DNA from 2 places in the Streptomyces sp. NBC_00654 genome. Region 2 is predicted to be linked to the other one. Evidence: predicted binding sites of a transcription regulator. Region 2 holds the regulator's gene; the other holds the start of a gene.
What was found. Region 2 encodes HrcA, which represses chaperone genes, less so after heat shock. Its sites were predicted from a motif close to TTNGCACTCNGNNNNNCNGAGTGCNAA; they were not measured.

Region 1: a site for HrcA is predicted at 1,808-1,834, ahead of groL (chaperonin GroEL). Genes of this name have one in related genera too.

What each region holds. Positions count from the first base shown of each region.
Region 1 covers NZ_JAPEOB010000003.1:971,515-975,017, forward strand. The annotation lists gene groL (chaperonin GroEL) at 22-1,644, opposite strand; gene OHA98_RS36790 (cold-shock protein) at 1,990-2,196, opposite strand; gene OHA98_RS36795 (MoaD/ThiS family protein) at 2,610-2,885, opposite strand; gene thrC (threonine synthase) at 2,915-3,503, opposite strand, start outside.
Region 2 covers NZ_JAPEOB010000002.1:2,516,544-2,520,046, reverse strand. The annotation lists gene OHA98_RS31530 (DUF3097 domain-containing protein) at 1-123, opposite strand, end outside; gene OHA98_RS31525 (MBL fold metallo-hydrolase) at 165-896, opposite strand; gene hrcA (heat-inducible transcriptional repressor HrcA) at 1,061-2,077, shown strand; gene dnaJ (molecular chaperone DnaJ) at 2,078-3,217, shown strand; gene OHA98_RS31510 (nitronate monooxygenase) at 3,349-3,503, shown strand, end outside.

The DNA of each region.
Region 1 (3,503 bases), on a different contig from region 2:
CCTCCGGTTTCCCGGGAAGGATCAGAAGTCCATGTCACCGCCCGGCATGCCGCCCGGAGCGGCCGCGGAGGCCTTCTCCGGCTTGTCGGCGATGACGGCCTCGGTGGTGAGGAAGAGCGCGGCGATGGACGCGGCGTTCTGCAGAGCGGAGCGCGTGACCTTCGCCGGGTCGAGAATGCCCTCGGCGATCATGTCGACGTACTCGCCGGTCGCGGCGTTGAGGCCGTGACCGATCGGCAGGTTGCGGACCTTCTCCACGACGACGCCACCCTCAAGACCACCGTTGACGGCGATCTGCTTGAGCGGGGCCTCCAGCGCGAGCTTCACGGCGTTGGCGCCCGTGGCCTCGTCACCGGTCAGGTCGAGCTTCTCGAAGACGGCCGAGGCCTGGAGCAGCGCCACGCCACCACCGGCGACGATGCCCTCCTCGACGGCGGCCTTGGCGTTGCGCACCGCGTCCTCGATGCGGTGCTTGCGCTCCTTGAGCTCGACCTCGGTCGCGGCACCGGCCTTGATGACGGCCACGCCGCCGGCCAGCTTCGCGAGGCGCTCCTGGAGCTTCTCGCGGTCGTAGTCCGAGTCGGAGTTCTCGATCTCGGCACGGATCTGGTTGACGCGACCCTGAACCTGGTCGCTGTCACCGGCACCGTCGACGATCGTGGTCTCGTCCTTGGTGATGACGACCTTGCGGGCGCGGCCGAGCAGGTCCAGGCCGGCGTTCTCCAGCTTGAGACCGACCTCCTCGGAGATCACGGTGCCACCGGTGAGGATGGCGATGTCCGCGAGCATGGCCTTGCGGCGGTCGCCGAAGCCCGGAGCCTTGACGGCGACGGACTTGAACGTGCCCTTGATCTTGTTGACGACCAGGGTCGACAGGGCCTCGCCCTCGACGTCCTCGGCGATGATCAGCAGGGGCTTGCCCGACTGCATGACCTTCTCCAGCAGCGGGATCAGGTCCTTGACGCTGGCGATCTTCGAGTTGACGATCAGGATGTACGGGTCGTCGAGCGACGCCTCCATACGCTCCATGTCGGTGGCGAAGTACGCCGAGATGTAGCCCTTGTCGAAGCGCATACCCTCGGTGAGCTCAAGCTCCAGCCCGAAGGTCTGGGACTCCTCGACGGTGATGACGCCTTCCTTGCCGACCTTGTCCATCGCCTCGGCGATCTTGGCGCCGATCTCGGTGTCGGCGGCGGAGATGGAGGCGGTCGAAGCGATCTGCTCCTTGGTCTCCACGTCCTTGGCCTGCTCCAGCAGAGCGGCGGAGACGGCCTCGACGGCCTTCTCGATGCCCCGCTTGAGCGCCATCGGGTTGGCACCGGCGGCAACGTTGCGCAGGCCCTCGCGGACGAGCGCCTGGGCGAGAACGGTGGCGGTGGTCGTACCGTCGCCGGCGACGTCGTCCGTCTTCTTGGCGACCTCCTTGACCAGCTCCGCACCGATCTTCTCGTACGGGTCCTCGAGCTCGATCTCCTTGGCGATGGAAACACCATCGTTGGTGATCGTGGGCGCGCCCCACTTCTTCTCGAGGACGACGTTACGACCCTTGGGGCCGAGGGTGACCTTGACGGCGTCGGCGAGCTGGTTCATCCCGCGCTCGAGACCGCGCCGTGCCTCCTCGTCGAACGCGATGATCTTGGCCATGTGAAGTGGTCCTCCCGGACAGGGGTGGATTTCTCCGGACCGAGTGGCGCCCGCGACGGACGGCCTGCCTGCCCGGTGGTTCCTTGCCCCACCGCGCCTGCGGGCCTCACCGGCCCGGTCCAAGTTTCTGTCACTCTCACCTGGAGAGTGCTAACGCCAATGATTAGCACTCGACCCCTGCGAGTGCAAGCAGGTGCCACGGTTTGTGGACACCCCGCAGGCCCGGAACGGGGGCGCACGCGCCCCCCGGACCACCGGGCGGGACGCGGACGCACTGAGGGCCTGTACCCCAGGGGGTACAGGCCCTCAGTGCATGAGTGGTGTCGTTGGCCGACCGCGCCGAGCTCAGCCGACGGCGAGCTTGACCATGTCCGCCTGCGGCCCCTTCTGGCCCTGCGAGATCTCGAATTCAACTCGCTGACCCTCTTCGAGGGTGCGGTACCCGTCCATCTGGATCGCGCTGTAGTGGACGAAAACATCCGCACCACCGTCGACCGCGATGAAGCCGTACCCCTTCTCCGCGTTGAACCACTTGACGGTGCCCTGAGCCATGCCTAACTCCCCTATTACTGGCCCTTGCACAGGACCGCACTTCGCGGGCCCGGGTCAGAACTCACCCTCCGACAGGAGAGGTTGTGTGCGCCGTAGCGCGTCGACCGCGGCCGAATGTATCTGTCCAACTGCCCTCTGCAACAGGTCAATCGGACGAGAATTCTGGGCATGACTGAACACGCGAATATGAGGAATACATGGGATTCCCGGGCAAGTCGGGCCCGACAAAGGGCACTTATGACGCAAGGTGCTCAACCATATTGGCTGCTTCTTATCGTGGCCGGGCGCATTCTCATATGCGGGCGACACGGGCAGCGGAGGGGGCTTCCCCAACTGTACCGTGCTCAACCATGCAGAATTGCCCCCTCCGCTTCTCTCGCGGAGGGGGCAACAGGGGTCACACGGCGAAGTCGTCAGCCTCCGGCGACGGCCGGGATGATCGAGATGCCGGCGCCGTCCGGGGTGGCCGCCTCCAGGCCGCCCTCGAAGCGCACGTCGTCGTCGTTGACGTACACGTTCACGAAGCGGCGCAGCTTGCCCTGGTCGTCCAGGACACGGGCGGCGATACCCGGGTGGTTCGCCTCCAGGGACTCGATGACCTCGGAGAGGATCGTGCCCTCCGCCGCGACCTCGGCCTGGCCGTCCGTGTAGGTGCGGAGGATGGTGGGGATACGGACCTTGACGCTCATAGGGGTGCCTTCCTTCGGTCTCGGGGTGGTCAGAGGGCGGCGGCGAGGCCGGCTTCGCGGAACGCGTCCAGGCTCGGCCGGATGGTCGCGGTCGCCTGCGAGGTCGCGGCCACCGCGTCCAGCGTCTTGAGGCCGTCGCCCGTGTTCAGGACGACGGTGGTCAGCGTCGGGTCGAGCAGCCCGGCCTCGATCAGCTTCTTCGTCACACCGACCGTCACCCCGCCCGCCGTCTCGGCGAAGATGCCCTCGGTACGGGCCAGCAGCTTGATCGCGTCGACGACCTGCTCGTCGTCGACGTCCTCGACGGCGCCACCGGTACGGCGGGCGATGTCCAGGACGTACGGGCCGTCGGCCGGGTTGCCGATCGCCAGGGACTTGGCGATCGTGTTCGGCTTCTGGGGCCGCACCACGTCGTGGCCGGCCTTGAAGGCGGTGGAGACCGGGGAGCAGCCCTCGGCCTGGGCGCCGAAGATCTTGTACGGCTTGTCCTCGACCAGGCCGAGCTTGATCAGCTCCTGGAGGCCCTTGTCGATCTTGGTCAGCTGCGAGCCGGACGCGATCGGGATGACGATCTGGTCGGGCAGCCGCCAGCCGAGCTGCTCGCAGATCTCGTACGCC
Region 2 (3,503 bases):
GATCACGGCACCGCAGAAACCGGTGGAGACCTCCTCCACGACCAGATCGGGCTCGGCGGGGACCTCCGGGGCGGGGGCGGACTTCTTCCACGGCGGGGTCAGGTCCGGCTGGTAGCTGCGCATGGCACGACGATAAGGCCGGCCGGGCCCGCCCCGGGGGTCCCTCACGACACGCCGAAGCGCTCCGCCAGCCGGTCCCGCTGCGCCCGTACGAACGCCGCGTCCACCACCGCCCCGTGCCCCGGTACGTACAGCGCGTCCTCGCCGCCGAGCGCCAGCAGCCTGTCCAGCGCGGCGGGCCAGCGGGAGGTGACCGCGTCCCGGCCCGCCTGCGGTTCGCCGGACTCCTCGACCAGATCACCGCAGAGCACCACGGCCCGCTCCCCGCCCGCGCCCGGCACCAGCGCCGCCAGATCGTGGCCGGTGTGTCCCGGTCCGGCGTCGGCCAGCAGGACCTGCCGCCCGCCGCCGAGGTCGAGCGTCCACTCCCCGCACACCTCGTGGCGCGGGGCCACCAGGACGTCCACCGCCTGCGCGGCCTCCTCCTCGGGCACTCCGTGGCGTACGGCGGAGGCGCACAGCTCCTCCGCCCCGCGCGCCAGGAGAGCGGCGAGGCCGGCCGATCCGTACACCTCGGCCCCGGCGAACACCGCGGTGCCCAGCACATGATCGAAATGGGGGTGGCTCAGTGCGACATGTGTCACTCTCCGCCCGAGCAACCCCTCCGCCTGGTTCCGCAGCTCCACCCCCTCGCGCAGCGTCGACCCGGTGTCGTAGAGCAGCGCGCCGTCCGCTCCGGCCACCAGCGCGACCGTCGCATCCCACCCCGGGAGCCGCCGCCGGCCCACTCCGTGGCCCAACCGCTCCCAGCCGAACTCTTCCCAAGAGACGTCCATACGGCGACGCTATCGGCAACGACCTGCGCGGTCCCGGGGTAGCGTGGCCGGTCGCCCTTGCCTGGGGGGCACCCCGCCCCCGTACACTGGCCGGGGGGATTGCTGGCACTCGAACGCACAGAGTGCCAGGCAGACACCGGAGACGACAGCTGGAGGTGTGCGCGATGCTCAGCGAACGCAGACTCGAAGTGCTGCGCGCCATCGTCCAGGACTATGTCGGCACCGAGGAGCCCGTCGGCTCCAAGGCGCTCACGGAACGGCACAAGCTGGGGGTCTCCCCGGCCACCGTCCGCAACGACATGGCGGTGCTGGAGGACGAGGGCTTCATCGCCCAGCCGCACACCAGTGCGGGGCGCATCCCGACGGACAAGGGCTACCGGCTCTTCGTCGACCGGCTCGCGGGCGTCAAGCCGCTCTCCTCGCCGGAGCGCCGGGCCATCCAGAATTTCCTCGACGGCGCGGTCGACCTCGACGATGTCGTGGGCCGGACCGTACGGCTGCTCGCGCAGCTGACCCGGCAGGTCGCCGTGGTGCAGTACCCCTCGCTGACCCGTTCGACGGTGCGGCACGTGGAGCTGCTCGCGCTGGCCCCCGCCCGGCTGATGCTGGTGCTGATCACCGACACCGGCCGGGTCGAACAGCGTATGATCGACTGCCCTGCGCCGTTCGGCGAGACCTCTCTCGCCGATCTGCGGGCCCGGCTCAACAGCCGGGTCGTCGGACGCCGTTTCACGGACGTCCCGCAGCTGGTGCAGGAGCTGCCGGAATCCTTCGACAGTGAGGACCGGGCCACCGTCTCCACGGTGCTCTCCGTCCTTCTCGAAACACTGGTCGAGGAGACGGAGGAGCGGCTGATGATCGGTGGCACCTCCAACCTCACCCGCTTCGGGCACGACTTCCCTGTGATGATCCGGCCGGTGCTGGAAGCACTGGAGGAACAGGTGGTCCTGCTGAAGCTGCTCGGTGAGGCAACGGACTCGGGCATGACCGTACGTATCGGGCACGAGAACGCCCACGAGGGCCTCAACTCCACGTCCGTCGTCGCGGTCGGCTACGGTTCGGGCGACGAGGCAGTCGCCAAACTCGGCGTGGTCGGACCGACCCGCATGGACTACCCCGGAACGATGGGAGCGGTACGCGCAGTGGCACGTTACGTCGGACAGATCCTGGCGGAGTCGTAAGTGGCCACGGACTACTACGCCGTACTCGGCGTGCGCCGCGACGCATCTCAGGACGAGATCAAGAAGGCATTCCGGCGGCTCGCCCGCGAGCTGCACCCGGATGTCAACCCGGACCCGAAGACCCAGGAGCGGTTCAAGGAGATCAACGCCGCCTACGAGGTGTTGTCGGACCCGCAGAAGAAGCAGGTCTACGACCTCGGCGGCGACCCGCTGTCCGCCTCCGGCGGCGCGGGTGGCGCGGGCGGTTTCGGAGCCGGTGGCTTCGGCAACTTCTCCGACATCATGGACGCGTTCTTCGGCACGGCCTCGCAGCGCGGCCCCCGTTCGCGCACCCGGCGCGGCCAGGACGCGATGATCCGGCTGGAGATCGACCTCTCCGAGGCGGCCTTCGGCACCACCAAGGACATCCAGGTCGACACGGCGGTCGTCTGTACGACGTGCAGCGGCGAGGGCGCGGCCCCCGGCACCTCCGCGCAGACCTGTGACATGTGCCGAGGGCGCGGCGAGGTGTCCCAGGTCACCCGGTCCTTCCTGGGCCAGGTCATGACCTCACGGCCCTGCCCGCAGTGCCAGGGCTTCGGTACGGTCGTGCCGACGCCGTGCCCGGAGTGCGCCGGTGACGGCCGCATCCGCTCCCGGCGCACGCTCACGGTGAAGATCCCCGCGGGCGTGGACAACGGCACCCGTATCCAGCTCGCGGGCGAGGGCGAGGTCGGCCCCGGCGGCGGCCCGGCCGGGGATCTGTACGTCGAGATCCACGAGCTGTCGCACGCGGTGTTCCAGCGGCGCGGCGACGATCTGCACTGCACGGTCACCATCCCCATGACGGCGGCCTCGCTCGGCACCAAGGTGCCGCTGGAGACGCTCGACGGCCTGGAGGAGATCGACATCAGGCCGGGCACCCAGTCCGGCCAGTCGGTTCCGCTGCACGGGCGCGGCATCACGCATCTGCGCGGCGGCGGTCGTGGCGATCTGATCGTGCACGTCGAGGTGCTGACCCCGTCCAAGCTGGACCCGGAGCAGGAGCGGCTGCTGCGCGAACTGGCGAAGCTGCGCGGCGAGGAGCGGCCGACCGGCCAGTTTCAGCCAGGTCAGCAAGGGCTGTTCTCCCGGCTGAAGGACGCCTTCAACGGCCGCTGAGCCGGTCTTGCCCTGTCACCGCACCGCCCGCCGGTCCTGTACCGGCGGGCGGTGCGGCGTACAGCGGTATACCGGTCACGCTGTCCCATGGCTGATTCGGCCCTGTGCGCCGGACATGGCACGATGCGGTCATGTCCTCCGAGTTGACCGATCTCTGCCGGTATCCGATCGTGCAGGCCCCGATGGCGGGCGGCGTCTCGTCCCCGGAGCTCGTCGGCGCCGTCGCCGAAGCCGGCGCGCTGGGCTTCCTCGCCGCCGGGTACAAGACGACGGACGGCATGTACAA